Regions from separate parts of the Streptomyces sp. NBC_01003 genome, predicted to be linked through region 1. Evidence: predicted binding sites of a transcription regulator. Region 1 holds the regulator's gene; the other holds the start of a gene.
What was found. Region 1 encodes HspR, which represses chaperone genes until heat shock. Its sites were predicted from a motif close to TTGAGNNNNNNNNNCTCAA; they were not measured.
Positions count from the first base shown of each region.

Region 1 (7,453 bases):
TACCTGGGCGAGAAGGTCGCGGACGCGGTCATCACCGTCCCGGCGTACTTCAACGACTCCGAGCGCCAGGCGACGAAGGAGGCCGGCGAGATCGCCGGTCTGAACGTCCTGCGCATTGTCAACGAGCCGACGGCCGCTGCCCTGGCCTACGGTCTCGACAAGGACGACCAGACCATTCTCGTCTTCGACCTCGGTGGCGGCACCTTCGACGTCTCGCTGCTCGAGATCGGCGACGGCGTCGTCGAGGTGAAGGCCACGAACGGCGACAACCACCTCGGTGGTGACGACTGGGACCAGCGCGTCGTCGACTACCTGGTCAAGCAGTTCAACAACGGCCACGGCGTGGACCTCTCCAAGGACAAGATGGCGCTCCAGCGCCTGCGCGAGGCCGCCGAGAAGGCCAAGATCGAGCTCTCGTCCTCGACCGAGACCACGATCAACCTGCCCTACATCACGGCGTCCGCCGAGGGCCCGCTGCACCTGGACGAGAAGCTCACGCGCGCCCAGTTCCAGCAGCTCACGTCCGACCTTCTGGAGCGCTGCAAGACGCCGTTCCACAACGTCATCAAGGACGCGGGCATCCAGCTCTCCGAGATCGACCACGTCGTTCTCGTCGGTGGCTCGACCCGTATGCCCGCCGTCGCGGAGCTCGTCAAGGAGCTGACCGGCGGTCAGGACGCCAACAAGGGCGTGAACCCGGACGAGGTCGTCGCCATCGGCGCCGCCCTGCAGGCCGGTGTCCTCAAGGGTGAGGTCAAGGACGTCCTGCTCCTCGACGTGACCCCGCTGTCCCTCGGCATCGAGACCAAGGGAGGGATCATGACGAAGCTCATCGAGCGCAACACCACGATCCCGACCAAGCGTTCCGAGATCTTCACGACGGCCGAGGACAACCAGCCGTCCGTGCAGATCCAGGTCTACCAGGGCGAGCGCGAGATCGCGGCGTACAACAAGAAGCTCGGGATGTTCGAGCTCACCGGTCTGCCGCCGGCCCCGCGTGGTGTCCCGCAGATCGAGGTCGCCTTCGACATCGACGCCAACGGCATCATGCACGTGACCGCGAAGGACCTGGGCACGGGCAAGGAGCAGAAGATGACCGTCACCGGCGGCTCCTCGCTGCCGAAGGACGAGGTCGACCGGATGCGCCAGGAGGCCGAGCAGTACGCGGACGAGGACCACCGTCGCCGCGAGGCCGCCGAGACCCGTAACCAGGGCGAGCAGCTCGTCTACCAGACGGAGAAGTTCCTCAAGGACAACGAGGACAAGGTCCCCGGCGAGGTCAAGACCGAGGTCGAGGAGTCCATCGCCGAGCTGAAGGAAAAGCTCAAGGGCGAGGACACCGCCGAGATCCGCACCGCCACCGAGAAGGTCGCCGCCGTCTCGCAGAAGCTGGGCCAGGCCATGTACGCCGACGCCCAGGGCGCGCAGGCCGCGGGCGGTCCCGAGGCCGGAGCCCCGGGCGACGAGCACAAGGCCGCTGATGACGACGTCGTCGACGCCGAGATCGTCGACGAGGACCGCAAGGACGGTGCCGCGTGACGGAGGAGACCCCGGGCTTCAGCGAGAGCGACGAGCCTGACGTCCCCTCCGGCGCCACCCCCGACGACGCCGAGCCGAAGGCCGCTCCCTCGCCCGACAAGGGCGAGGGGGCGGCCCCGGCCGGGGACGCAGCAGCAGGAGCCGCTTCGGCGGTTCAGAACGTAGGCCTGACGGCCCAGCTGGACCAGGTACGCATGGCGCTCGGCGAGCGCACCGCGGACCTCCAGCGGCTCCAGGCCGAGTACCAGAACTACCGTCGCCGGGTGGAGCGGGACCGGGTCACGGTCAAGGAGGTCGCGGTCGCGGGCCTTCTGACCGAGCTCCTTCCCGTACTCGACGACATCGGCCGTGCCCGCGAGCACGGCGAGCTGGTCGGCGGCTTCAAGTCGGTCGCCGAGTCGCTCGAGATGGTCGCCGCCAAGATGGGGCTCCAGCAGTTCGGCAAGGAGGGCGAACCCTTCGACCCGACGATCCACGAGGCCCTGATGCACTCGTACGCGCCGGACGTCACCGAGACGACCTGCGTCGCGATCCTGCAGCCGGGTTACCGGATCGGCGAGCGCACCATCCGCCCCGCGCGGGTGGCCGTGGCCGAGCCGCAGCCCGGGGCCCAGCCGGCCAAGGGCGAGTCCGCCAAGGACAACGGCGCGGCCGACGACGAGGAGAGCGGTGGCCCGGACGAGGGCTGACGTCAGTAAGCAGCGAGAGGAGGGACGTCGAGGATGAGCACGAAGGACTTCATCGAGAAGGACTACTACAAGGTCCTCGGCGTCCCCAAGGACGCCACCGACGCCGAGATCAAGAAGGCGTACCGCAAGCTCGCCCGTGAGAACCACCCCGATGCCAACAAGGGCAACGCCAAGGCGGAGGAGCGCTTCAAGGAGATCTCCGAGGCGAACGACGTCCTCGGTGACCCCAAGAAGCGCAAGGAGTACGACGAGGCGCGCACCCTGTTCGGCAACGGCGGATTCCGTCCGGGGCCGGGCGGGCCGGGCGGCGGCTCCTTCAACTTCGACCTGGGCGACCTCTTCGGAGGCGGCGCCCAGGGCGGTACGGCGGGGGGTGCCGGCGGGTTCGGCGGCGGACTCGGGGACGTCTTCGGCGGCCTGTTCAACCGGGGCGGCGCGGGCACCGGCGCGCGCACGCAGCCGCGCCGCGGTCAGGACATCGAGTCCGAGGTCACCCTCAGCTTCACCGAGGCGGTCGACGGGGCGACGGTGCCGCTGCGCATGTCGTCGCAGGCGCCCTGCAAGGCCTGTTCCGGCACCGGCGACAAGAACGGCACACCGCGCGTGTGCCCGACCTGCGTCGGCACGGGCCAGGTCTCGCGCGGTGGCGGCGGCGGTTTCTCGCTGACCGACCCGTGCGTGGACTGCAAGGGCCGCGGCCTGATCGCGGAGACCCCCTGCGAGGTCTGCAAGGGGTCGGGCCGTGCGAAGTCCTCCCGGACGATGCAGGTCCGCATCCCGGCCGGCGTCTCGGACAACCAGCGCATCCGGCTGCGCGGCAAGGGCGCACCGGGCGAGCGGGGCGGCCCCGCGGGCGACCTGTACGTGGTCGTGCACGTGGACTCCCACCCGGTCTTCGGCCGCAAGGGCGACAACCTCACGGTCACGGTCCCGGTCAGCTACCCGGAGGCCGCGCTCGGCGGCGAGGTCAAGGTCCCCACGCTCGGCGGGCCCCCGGTCACGCTCAAGCTGCCCCCGGGCACGCCGAACGGGCGGACGATGCGGGCCCGCGGCAAGGGCGCCGTCCGCAAGGACGGCACCCGTGGCGATCTGCTCGTCACGGTGGAGGTCGCGGTCCCCACGGATCTGACCGACACCGCGAAGGACGCCCTCGAGGCGTACCGAAAGGCGACTGCGGAGGACGATCCGCGGGCAGAACTGTTCCAGGCCGCGAAGGGAGCATGAGCGTATGGACGGCCGTCGACGACAGAGTTCCTTTGTTGGCAGGGCCTACGAGCTGACCGACGAGTCTCCGGTCTATGTCATCTCGGTGGCCGCCCAGCTCAGCGGGCTGCATCCGCAGACCCTGCGCCAGTACGACCGTCTCGGCCTGGTCTCCCCGGACCGCACGGCGGGCCGCGGCCGGCGCTACTCGGCCCGCGACATCGAACTGCTCCGCCAGGTGCAGCAGTTGTCGCAGGACGAGGGCATCAACCTCGCGGGCATCAAGCGCATCATCGAACTGGAGAACCAGGTCGCGGCGCTTCAGCAGCGGGTCGCGGAACTCTCGACGGCGGTCGAGGGAGCGGCGGCGGCGATGCAGCAGCGTGAGGCGGCCGTTCACGCCTCCTACCGGCGGGACCTGGTCCCGTACCAGGAGGTCCAGCAGACGAGCGCGCTGGTGGTGTGGCGGCCCAAGCGGCCGCCGGAGCAGTAGGCACAACGGATACGCGCATGCGTGAAGGGGCCTGGAGGCCGACAGTTGTCGGCCTCCAGGCCCCTTCGTGTGTCCCTCGGCGCCGCCCCGACGCCCGCCGCGTGCCCCACGGACTGGCCGGGTCGCGCCACGCGTCACCGCGCCGCCCGGCGCCGCCTTGTCCTGACAGTCGCCGACGACGGTGTCACCGATGTACGGGTCGAGGAGATTCACCGGCAGTGGCGTGAACAAGGTGCGTAGGAGGCGTGGGGGAACCGTGACTTTGCTCACCGAAGGGGCCGGGCGCGGTCGGGGCGGACGGCCGTGACGGTTGCGGCTACTGGGGTTACCTGGAGTACGGGCGGGTTCATCTCCGGAACGCATGGACCCGATTACGAGTCGTTACGGATTCACCTCTTGACGCTGTGTTTCCGGCGGAGTTGGCTTCCAGCCACCTCGGCCGCAACGACGCGGTCACTTCAGGGAGGTATGGAAAGTGAATCCGCGTACGAAGCGCGCCGCCGTTGTCGGCGTTGCGTCCGCCATGGCAGTGGCTCTCACCGGGTGCGGGAGCAGCTGGCTCGAGCCGGAGAGCGACTCCGCGGGCAAGGCGTCCGCCCGGCAGAACCAGGACCTGAAGATCGGCGTCCTCCTGCCGGAGAAAGAGACCGCCCGCTACGAGAAGTTCGACTATCCGCACATCAAGAAGGAGGTCGAGGGCCTCACCAGCGGCAAGGGCCGGGTCCTCTACGCCAACGCGGAACAGAACGCGAAGCGCCAGGAGAGACAGGTCGACCAGATGATCGCCGACCGGGTCGACGTACTCATCCTGGACGCGGTCGACTCCAAGTCCATCGCGGGATCGGTCAAGAAGGCCAAGGACGCGGGCATCCCCGTCATCGCCTACGACCGCCTGGCCGAGGGCCCCGTCGACGGCTATGTGTCGTTCGACAGCGACCAGGTCGGCCATGTGCAGGGCATGGCGCTCCTCAAGGCGCTGGGCAGCAAGGCGACCAAGAACAGCCGGATCGTCATGATGAACGGCTCGGTCACCGACCCGAACGCCGCGCTCTACAAGGACGGCGCCCTGGCCGAGCTCAAGGACCAGGTGACGATCTCGAAGTCGTACGACACCAAGGACTGGAAGCCGGAGAACGCGCGGGCCAACATGGCGGCCGCCATCCAGGCCGTCGGCGCGCAGAACATCGCCGGTGTCTACTCCGCGAACGACGGCATGGCGGGCGGCATCATCAGCGCTCTCAAGGCCGCCGGTGTCACCGACCTCCCGCCGGTGACCGGCCAGGACGCCGAACTCGCCGCTGTGCAGCGCATCGTGGCGGGCGACCAGTACATGACGGTCTACAAGCCGTACCCCGAAGAGGCGTCCACCGCCGCGCAGATGGCCGTCCTCATCGCGCAGCAGCGCGGCATCGAGTTCGACGCGCTCGCGAAGGACCGCGTCGACAGCCCGACCACCCCCAATGTGCCGTCGCTCCTGGTCCAGGTCGTCCCGATGACGCAGAGCAACATCAAGTCGACGGTGGTCAAGGACGGGATCTACAAGGTCGGGGACATCTGCGCGGCGAAGTACGCGGCGGCCTGTGCGCGGATCGGGCTGAAGTAGGCCGGCAGAGCGTACGGCGCCCCTCCCCCTGGTGCGGGGCGCCGCTTCCGCTCAGCCGTGGGAGATCGTGAACTCGGCTGTGAGGTGGGCCAGTTGAGGGTCGAACGTCGAGATGCGCAGGTCCGGGTCGTCGTTCCGCGTGGCGACCGGACCCTTCGCGCCGCCGTCCACGACGCGGTCGACGCGCAGGACGAAGCCGAACGTCGAACCGGCCTTCTCCAAGAGCAGGATCGGGGTCCGGCACGTGTGCAGGTGGGTGCCCGTCTCGTCGCAGCCGGCGGGCCTGCCGGTGACCGTCGTGCCCTCCGGGAGGTGCACGCCGATCGTTGCGACGGGGGTTCGCCCGCGCAGATCGAGGCCACCCACGCCGGGCCGCGGTTCTTCACACCGACGCGGGCCTTGACCCGGAGTCTTGGACCTGAGGTCAGCGGTCCTGTTCCAGGATTCCGGACTGACCGATGAGATAGCCCAGTTGGGCGCGGCTGTCGCTGCCGAGTGTGCTGGCGAGCTTGGCGATGTGGACGCGCACGGTGCGGATGTTCATGCCCAGGCGTGCGGCGATGACGGCGTCGTTGTGACCCTCGATCAGCAGCCCGGCTATGGTCCGCTGGCGGGTGGGGACACCGCTCGTGACCGGGGTCCCCTGGGCCGTGTCGGGGAACATGGGGGTGGCCAGGCGCCACAGCCGTTCGAAGGTCGTGACCAGGTACGCGATCAGGGCGGGGTGCCGGATCTCCAGGGCGACCGTGCGGTCGGGGTTCGCCGGGATGAACGCGACGCTCCTGTCGAGCAGGATGAGCCGTTCGGTGACCTCGTCCAGGGTGCGGACCTCGACGTCGCCCTCCAACTGCTCGTAGTGGGCGAGCACCGCGGGCGAGTGACGGGACGTGTGCTGGTAGAGGGTGCGCATGCGGCAGCCGCGGGCCAGCATTTCCTGTTCGCGCGGCAGGGCCGCGGCCAGGAGCGTCGGGGGGCGGTTCCCGCCGGGCTGGATGGTGAGCAGCTCCGCCTCGGACTCCGCCATGGCTTCGCCGATGGCGTCGTTGATGCGCTGGAAGCCGAGCAGCACCGTGAGCATGGGCGCGTGGGGGACGGCGGCGCGCTGTGCGTCGAGGGCCATCAGCGGCGCGAACGCCTCTGCCAGGCGGGCTTCGCGGCGGCGCTGCTGGGCGATCTCGTCCTCTATGGTGCGAAGGAGACCGGGCAGGGCCACGGCCGGCGCGACGGGTGTGAGCCACTGGATGTCGTCGGCGGCGGTGTGCAGGAGACCGAATTCGAGAAGACAGGGCGTGGGGTCGGCGTCCTCGCGGTGGATACGGCCTTCTCGCAGAGCGCGCGCGTACAACTGTGAGCCGGCCGCGCACAGCTCCTCGACTCCATGGGGATGGACCTCGGCGGTCACGTGTGGCTCTCCTCCTTCGACGTTCAGTGATCCTGGTCGAGGATCCCCGACTGCGCTATCAGAAAGCCGAGTTGCGCGCGGCTTCCGCTGCCGAGCGCGGCGGCGAGCTTGGCGATGTGGGCACGGCAGGTGCGGACGTTCATACCGAGGCGGCGGGCGATCGCCTCGTCCACGTGGCCTTCGATGAGCAGCTTGGCGATCGACCGCTGGACTCCGGTGATGCCGTCGGTCGGGGGTGCGTAGGGGGTCTCCTCCAGGAGGGGCACCCCACGGCGCCAGAGTTGCTCGAAGACCTTGGCCAGGTATTCGACGAGGCCCGGATGTCGGAGTTCCAGGGCGACCGGGTGGTCTCCGGGGACCGGTATGAACGCGACGGTCCGGTCGAAGACCATCAGCCGCTCTATGAGTTCCTCAAGGGTGCGTATCTCTACGTTCCCCTTGGCCATGTGCTCGGCGTACACGAGAGTTCCCTGGCTGTGCCGGGCCGTGTGCTGGTAGAGCGTGCGCATCGTGATGCCGCGCGC
Region 1 is NZ_CP108707.1:5,103,849-5,111,301, reverse strand. It holds gene dnaK (molecular chaperone DnaK) at 1-1,539, shown strand, start outside; gene grpE (nucleotide exchange factor GrpE) at 1,536-2,228, shown strand; gene dnaJ (molecular chaperone DnaJ) at 2,262-3,452, shown strand; gene OG698_RS23420 (heat shock protein transcriptional repressor HspR) at 3,457-3,924, shown strand; gene OG698_RS23415 (substrate-binding domain-containing protein) at 4,400-5,527, shown strand; gene OG698_RS23410 (hypothetical protein) at 5,579-5,893, opposite strand; gene OG698_RS23405 (helix-turn-helix transcriptional regulator) at 5,952-6,929, opposite strand; gene OG698_RS23400 (helix-turn-helix transcriptional regulator) at 6,953-7,453, opposite strand, start outside.

Region 2 (7,453 bases), 1.1 Mb from region 1:
TGAAGGACACAGGCGTCACGCCGCGACCGGAACCTCCACGGCGGCCGGGGCCAGGGCCAGTTCGAGCACCTGGCGCACGTCCGTCACCGGGTGCACGTCCAGCTTCTCCAGGACCTCGGCGGGGACGTCGTCCAGGTCCGCCTCGTTCCGCTTCGGGATGACGACCGTCGTGATCCCGGCCCGGTGCGCGGCGAGCAGCTTCTGCTTGACGCCACCGATCGGCAGCACACGGCCGGTCAGCGACACCTCACCGGTCATCGCCACATCCGTACGGACCTGGCGGCCGCTGAGCAGCGACGCGAGAGCGGTCGTCATGGTGACTCCCGCGCTCGGGCCGTCCTTCGGCACCGCGCCCGCCGGGAAGTGGATGTGCACGCCCCGGTCCTTCAGGTCGGCGACGGGCAGCTCCAGTTCGGCGCCGTGCGAGCGCAGGAAGGAGAGCGCGATCTGCGCGGACTCCTTCATCACGTCACCGAGCTGACCGGTCAGGGTCAGGCCGGCCGCGCCCGTCTCCGGGTCGGCGAGGGACGCCTCCACGTAGAGGACGTCGCCGCCCGCTCCGGTGACCGCGAGTCCGGTGGCCACGCCCGGCACCGCCGTACGGCGCTCGGCCGGGTCCTGCGCCGCCTCGGGCACGTGGTGCGGACGCCCGATGAGGCTCCGCAGGTCGGTGTCCTCGACGGTGAACGGCAGCTCGCGCTCGCCCAGTTCGTGCTGGGCCGCGACCTTCCTCAGCAGGCGTGCGACGGACCGCTCCAGGTTGCGTACGCCGGCTTCCCGCGTGTACTCCCCGGCGAGCTTGCGCAGCGCGCTCTCGCCGAGGGTGACCTCGCCCTTGTCCAGACCGGCCCGCTCCAGCTGGCGCGGGAGCAGGTGGTCGCGGGCGATGACGACCTTCTCGTCCTCGGTGTACCCGTCGAGCCTGACCAGCTCCATACGGTCGAGCAGGGCCTCCGGGATGGCCTCCAGGACGTTCGCCGTCGCGAGGAACACGACGTCGCTGAGGTCGAGTTCGACCTCCAGGTAGTGGTCGCGGAACGTGTGGTTCTGCGCCGGGTCGAGCACTTCGAGCAGGGCGGCCGCCGGGTCGCCCCGGAAGTCGGACCCCACCTTGTCGATCTCGTCGAGCAGCACGACCGGGTTCATCGACCCGGCCTCCTTGATCGCCCGCACGACACGGCCCGGCAGGGCGCCCACGTACGTACGCCGGTGTCCGCGGATCTCCGCCTCGTCCCGTACGCCACCGAGGGCGACGCGGACGAACTTGCGGCCCATGGCGTGCGCCACGGACTCGCCGAGCGAGGTCTTGCCGACGCCGGGCGGGCCGACGAGCGCGAGCACCGCGCCGCCCCTGCGCCCGCCGACCACGCCGAGCCCGCGCTCGGAACGCCGCTTGCGCACGGCCAGGTACTCGGTGATGCGCTCCTTCACGTCCTCCAGGCCCGAGTGCTCGGCGTCGAGGACGCTCTGGGCGCCCTGGATGTCGTACTCGTCCTCGGTACGCTCGTTCCACGGCAGTTCGAGGACCGTGTCGAGCCAGGTGCGGATCCACGAGCCCTCGGGGGACTGATCGCTGGACCGCTCCAGCTTCTCGACCTCCTTGAGCGCGGCCTCGCGGACCTTCTCCGGAAGGTCGGCGGCCTCGACCCGCGTGCGGTAGTCGTCGGACTCCTCGCCCTCCGACTCACCGTTCAGCTCGCGCAGCTCCTTGCGTACGGCGTCCAGCTGGCGCCGCAGCAGGAACTCTCGCTGCTGCTTGTCGACGCCTTCCTGGACGTCCTTGGCGATGGACTCGGCCACGTCCTGCTCGGCGAGGTGCTCGCGCAGCTGCTCGGTGGCCAGCTTGAGCCGGGCGACCGGGTCGGCCGTCTCCAGGAGCTCCACCTTCTGCGGGGTGCTCAGGAAGGGCGAGTAGCCGGAGTTGTCGGCGAGCGCGGAGACGTCGTCGATCTGCTGGACGCGGTCCACGACCTGCCAGGCGCCGCGCTTCTTCAGCCAGTTCGTGGCGAGTGCCTTGTATTCGGTGACCAGCTCGGTCACGGAGCCGGGCAGCGGCTCCGGCACGGTCTCCTCGACCGCGAGGCCCTCCACCCACAGGGCGGCGCCGGGGCCGGTCGTGCCCGCGCCGATCCGCACACGGCTGCGGCCGCGGATCAGGGCGCCGGGGTCGCCGTCGGCAAGCCGGCCCACCTGCTCGACCGTGCCGAGCACGCCGGTGTTCGCGTACGTGCCGTCGATCCGGGGAACAAGAAGCACCTTCGGCTTGCTGCCGCCCACAGATCCGCTGGAACGGGCCGCCGCCTGGGCGGCCTCCACCGCGGCGCGTACGTCGTTGTCGTTGAGGTCCAGGGGCACCACCATTCCGGGCAGCACGACCTCGTCGTCGAGCGGCAGCACGGGCAGGGTGAGCGGTGTGGACGTCGATGCCATGATCTCCCCTTAAGCAGTCAAGTTGAGCTATGCAGACTCAATGCACGTGAGCCCATGAATGTTCCCCCGGCCCTGTTCGCTCTCGGCGATCAGCGGATGGGCAGGTGAAATTCGCAGGCCAGAGGGGGTCTGTGACGTGTACGACCATGGGCCGGCCGGGGGAACGCGTCAGGTCGCGGAGGATCCCGGCGCGCGCCGCCACCGGCGCACCAGCGGCCAGGTCCCGACGCCGATGGCCAGGGCCATGAGGTGGCCCCAGTTCGCCATCGGGTCCGTGAGCGCGATGAGGTCCTCGACCAGCATTCCGCCGAAGACTGCGAGCACGGTCCAGCGCAGCCAGGGCGTGAGGAGACCGGCGAGGGCGCCGACGCTCGCGGCCACGCCGAAGCTGATGCCGTAGTCGAGGCGGTGCAGCGAGCTCTCGGGCAGATGCCCGGCCATCACGGAGAGCCCGACCGGCACCTCGGTGGCGAGCGTCGCCACGGTGTGGCCGAGGACGAAGACACCGGCGGTGCGCCGGCCGCCGATCCTGCGCTCCAGCGCCGTGAGGACGACCAGGAAGCAGACCGCGAACGGGGACGTGATCCCGCCGGCGATCCACAGCGCGCTCGCGACCAGCACGAACACGGGCGTGTGCGCGAGGTGCGCCACGTCGGTACTGGAACCCCGCAGCGCGGACGCGACGACGCCGGGGTCGGCGAGCAGCGCGAAGAGGGACGTGCCGATGAGCACGGCGGCGTAGACGAAGGTGAACGGCGTCCCCGTGGGCGTGGGCAACAGCCGCCAGGGGCGCAGCCGGCGACGGGGGACGGCCTTGGGCCCGGTGCGCCCGTCGGCCGCGGATCCGGGCGCGGCAAGCGCCATGTCACCGGCCGACGCCTGAGCCGGGATCGCGTCGAGCGGCGTCCGCGACGGGCCCTGCGGCAGAAGAGCAGGGCCTGGCAGCGGACGCGAAGAGTCCAGCCGGAATCGGTGAGGCTCACGCACGGGTCGCGAAGCCCCGGACGGAGTCCCCGAAGAAACATCCGCCCCGTCGGCCTCGACCGTCACGCCACTCTCCACCTGCGGCACCCTTCCCCTTCCGGCCCGGCCCAACCCTTCGCCCCTCTATGACCGGCGCCACGTGCGGCACGATCCACAGGACCTGCGCAGGAGAGCCGCCAACTCCCTTTCCAGGGACAGCCGGGCGTCGCACCGGTTACGGCAGGATGGACGCCATGTCCACCTCGTACCCCACCCCGTACGACACCGACCACACCGCCCCCGTCGTCCTCGACCGGCGCGAAGGGCCCTTCGGAGAGGTCGTACTGCGGCGCCACGGCGCGCTGCTCCAGATCATCGCCAACGGATGCTTCCTGATGGACACGTCCGACGGGCGCTCCGAGCGCCTGCTGGTCGACGCGGCGCTCGACGCTCTCGACGACCGCCCGGCGCCAGGAATTCTCATCGGCGGGCTCGGTGTCGGATTCTCCCTCACCCATGCGGCTGCGAATTCCCGCTGGGGCCGCATCGCCGTCGTGGAGCGCGAGCCGGCGATCGTGGACTGGCATCGCGAGGGCCCGCTGTCCGAACTGTCACGGTCCGCGCTCGCCGATCCGCGCACGGAGATTGTGGAGGCGGACCTTGTCTCGTACGTCCAGGAATCGACCGAGACGTACGACGCGCTGTGCCTCGATATCGACAACGGACCCGACTGGACGGTGACGGAGGGTAATGACAACCTCTACTCACCGGTAGGTCTCGCGGCCTGCCGGGAGCGGCTCGCCCCTGGCGGCGTGCTCGCCGTGTGGTCCGCACAGCCCTCCGCAAATTTTGAAGGAACCTTGCGGAATGCCGGATTCCAGTCGGTCCGCACCGAAGAGATCCCGGTTGTCCGTGGCGTTCCCGACGTCGTACATCTCGGGGTCAGGCCTGCGTAGCCGACTCGCGGTAACTCCCCGTACGCTGACTGCCGAAACCCAGATCATTCAAGCGTCAAGCGCACACGGATGTGCGCATTCAGGGGCGGGGCGATGGAGCAGACACACACCTCCCACAACGGCAACACGGCTACGCCGGGTGCCCAGCGACGGGTCCTGGTCGTCGAGGACGACCCCACGATCGTCGACGCCATCGCCGCACGGCTGCGCGCCGAGGGATTCCTCGTGCAAACCGCACAGGACGGTCCGGCGGCGGTCGACACGGCCGAGGCATGGCAGCCCGACCTGCTGATCCTCGACATCATGCTGCCCGGATTCGACGGGCTCGAAGTCTGTCGCCGTGTGCAGGCGCAGCGGCCCGTGCCGGTGATGATGCTCACGGCGCGCGACGACGAGACAGACATGCTCGTCGGGCTCGGCGTGGGTGCCGACGACTACATGACGAAGCCCTTCTCGATGCGGGAGCTCGCGGCGCGCGTGCACGTCCTGCTGCGGAGGGTCGAGCGCGCGGCGCTCGCGGCGGCCACGCCCAGGAGCGGCATCCTGCGGCTCGGCGAGCTGGAGATCGACCACGCACAGCGCCGTGTGCGGGTGCGCTCCGAGGACGTCCACCTGACGCCCACGGAGTTCGACCTCCTGGTCTGCCTGGCCAACACGCCCCGCGCCGTCCTCTCACGCGAGCAGCTGCTCGCCGAGGTGTGGGACTGGGCGGACGCGTCGGGCACCCGGACCGTCGACAGCCACATCAAGGCGCTGCGCCGGAAGATCGGCGCCGAGCGGATCCGCACCGTGCACGGTGTGGGCTACGCGCTGGAGACGCCGACGCCATGACCGGCAGCGGCGGCGCATCCGACGTACGGGACGCGGACGGGTACAAGCCGGGGTCGCCGGGCCTTGCGCCCGGCGCTCCCCCGGCCGCCCGGCCCCTGGCGGGCCACTGGGTGCAGGGCGGCCTGCGGCCTTTCTCCATCAAGACCAAGCTCGGCACGCTGGTCGTCGTCTCGGTGTTCATCACGACCGGACTGCTGATGGTCGCCGTCCGCACCCAGACCGAGCTCCGTTTCATCACGGTCTTCTCGGTCATCGCGACGCTCCTCATCACCCAGTTCGTGGCGCACTCGCTGACCGCGCCGCTCGACGAGATGAACACGGTCGCCCGCTCCATCTCGCACGGCGACTACACGCGCCGGGTCAGTGGCGCGGACCGGCGCGACGAGCTCGGCGACCTGGCCGCGACGATCAACCGCATGGCGGACGACCTGGAGGCGCAGGACCAGCAGCGCAAGGAGCTCGTGGCGAACGTCTCCCACGAGCTGCGCACCCCGATCGCGGGCCTGCGCGCCGTCCTGGAGAACGTCGTGGACGGGGTCTCGGCCGCCGACCCCGAGACCATGCGCACGGCGCTGAAGCAGACGGAGCGTCTGGGCCGGCTGGTCGAGACGCTGCTCGACCTCTCCCGGCTCGACAACGGCGTGGTCCCGCTCAAGGCACGCCGCTTCGAGGTGTGGCCGTATCTGTCGGGCGTCCTGAAGGAGGCCAACATGGTCGCCTCGCAGCGTGCCGGCATCGCCTCGGGCTCCGGCACCCATACGCGTACGGACGTGCATCTGCACCTGGACGTCTCCCCGCCCGAGCTGACCGCGCACGCGGACCCCGAGCGGATCCACCAGGTCGTGGCCAACCTCATCGACAACGCCGTGAAACACAGCCCTCCGCACGGCCGCGTGACCGTGCTCGCGCGCCGCGGCCTCTACCCGGAGTCGCTCGATCTGGAGGTCCTCGACGAGGGCCCCGGCATCCCCCGCTCCGAGTGGCACCGCGTCTTCGAGCGCTTCAACCGGGGCGGCCATGTGAAGGGCGCCGCGCACGGCCCCGGCAGCGACGGCGGCACCGGTCTCGGCCTCGCCATCGCCCGGTGGGCCGTGGACCTGCACGGCGGCCGGATCGGCGTGGCCGAATCGGCTCGCGGCTGCCGGATCCAGGTCACTCTTCCGGGCCTGCCCCGCGCTCAAAGTTGACGTAGGGTTCGAACCGGAAGCACAAGATCGCCGTGCCATTCGCCACGGGGTGCGGGCCGATGGGCCGCGCTCGTACAACGACGTACCCAAGGCGAACCGGAACCCCGCTTGTTTCCCGCCATTTCCAGCGCCGAAACACGGCTTCCGGTGTGACTTACGCGACGGATGACCGGCCCGGTCTGCAAGTCCCGGTGTTGGAGGCGTAGCCTTTATTCCCGCTGTCCATCACCTTGTGAGAAGCGGAAGAGGGCGGTTACCGCCGTGTCGCCACAGTCCCCCAGTAACTCGAGCACCTCGACCGACCAAGAGGGGCAGGGCAAGAGCCCTGCCGCCGCTTTCGGTCCCAATGAGTGGCTCGTCGACGAGATCTATCAGCAGTACCTCCAGGACCCGAATTCGGTTGACCGAGCCTGGTGGGACTTCTTCGCCGACTACAAGCCGGGTGCCCCGGCCCAGCCGACGACCGGAGCCCCCGCACAGGGTTCCGGTCCCGCCGGCACCGCCGGTACCGCAGCCGCGGGGGCTGCGGGCACTGCCGCGGCGCCCGCCGCACCGGCAGCCCCGGCTCCGGCCGCCGCTCCGGCTCCGGCTCCGGCCGCCCCGGTGGCCAAGCCCGCCACCGCGGCGCCCGCGAAGCCGGCCGCCGCCGCAGTGAAGGCTCCGGCTCCCGCCAAGGCGCAGCCCGCGACCGAGGCCGCCGGCGGCCCCGAGTTCGTGACGCTGCGCGGCCCGAGCGCCGCCGTCGCGAAGAACATGAACGCCTCCATCGAGGTCCCCACGGCGACGTCCGTGCGCGCGGTCCCGGTGAAGCTGCTGTTCGACAACCGCATCGTCATCAACAACCACCTGAAGCGCGCCCGGGGCGGGAAGATCTCCTTCACCCACCTCATCGGCTACGCGATGGTGCAGGCCATCAAGGCCATGCCGTCGATGAACTACTCCTTCGCGGAGAAGGACGGCAAGCCGACGCTGGTCAAGCCGGAGCACATCAACTTCGGCCTCGCCATCGACCTCGTGAAGCCCAACGGCGACCGCCAGCTGGTCGTCGCGGGCATCAAGAAGGCCGAGACGCTGAACTTCTTCGAG
Region 2 is NZ_CP108707.1:3,994,920-4,002,372, forward strand. It holds gene lon (endopeptidase La) at 16-2,430, opposite strand; gene OG698_RS18165 (rhomboid-like protein) at 2,599-3,294, opposite strand; gene OG698_RS18170 (spermidine synthase) at 3,648-4,349, shown strand; gene OG698_RS18175 (response regulator transcription factor) at 4,443-5,180, shown strand; gene OG698_RS18180 (ATP-binding protein) at 5,177-6,367, shown strand; gene OG698_RS18185 (multifunctional oxoglutarate decarboxylase/oxoglutarate dehydrogenase thiamine pyrophosphate-binding subunit/dihydrolipoyllysine-residue succinyltransferase subunit) at 6,629-7,453, shown strand, end outside.
Region 2: the regulator HspR is predicted to act here: its motif matches at 2,453-2,471, upstream of lon (endopeptidase La).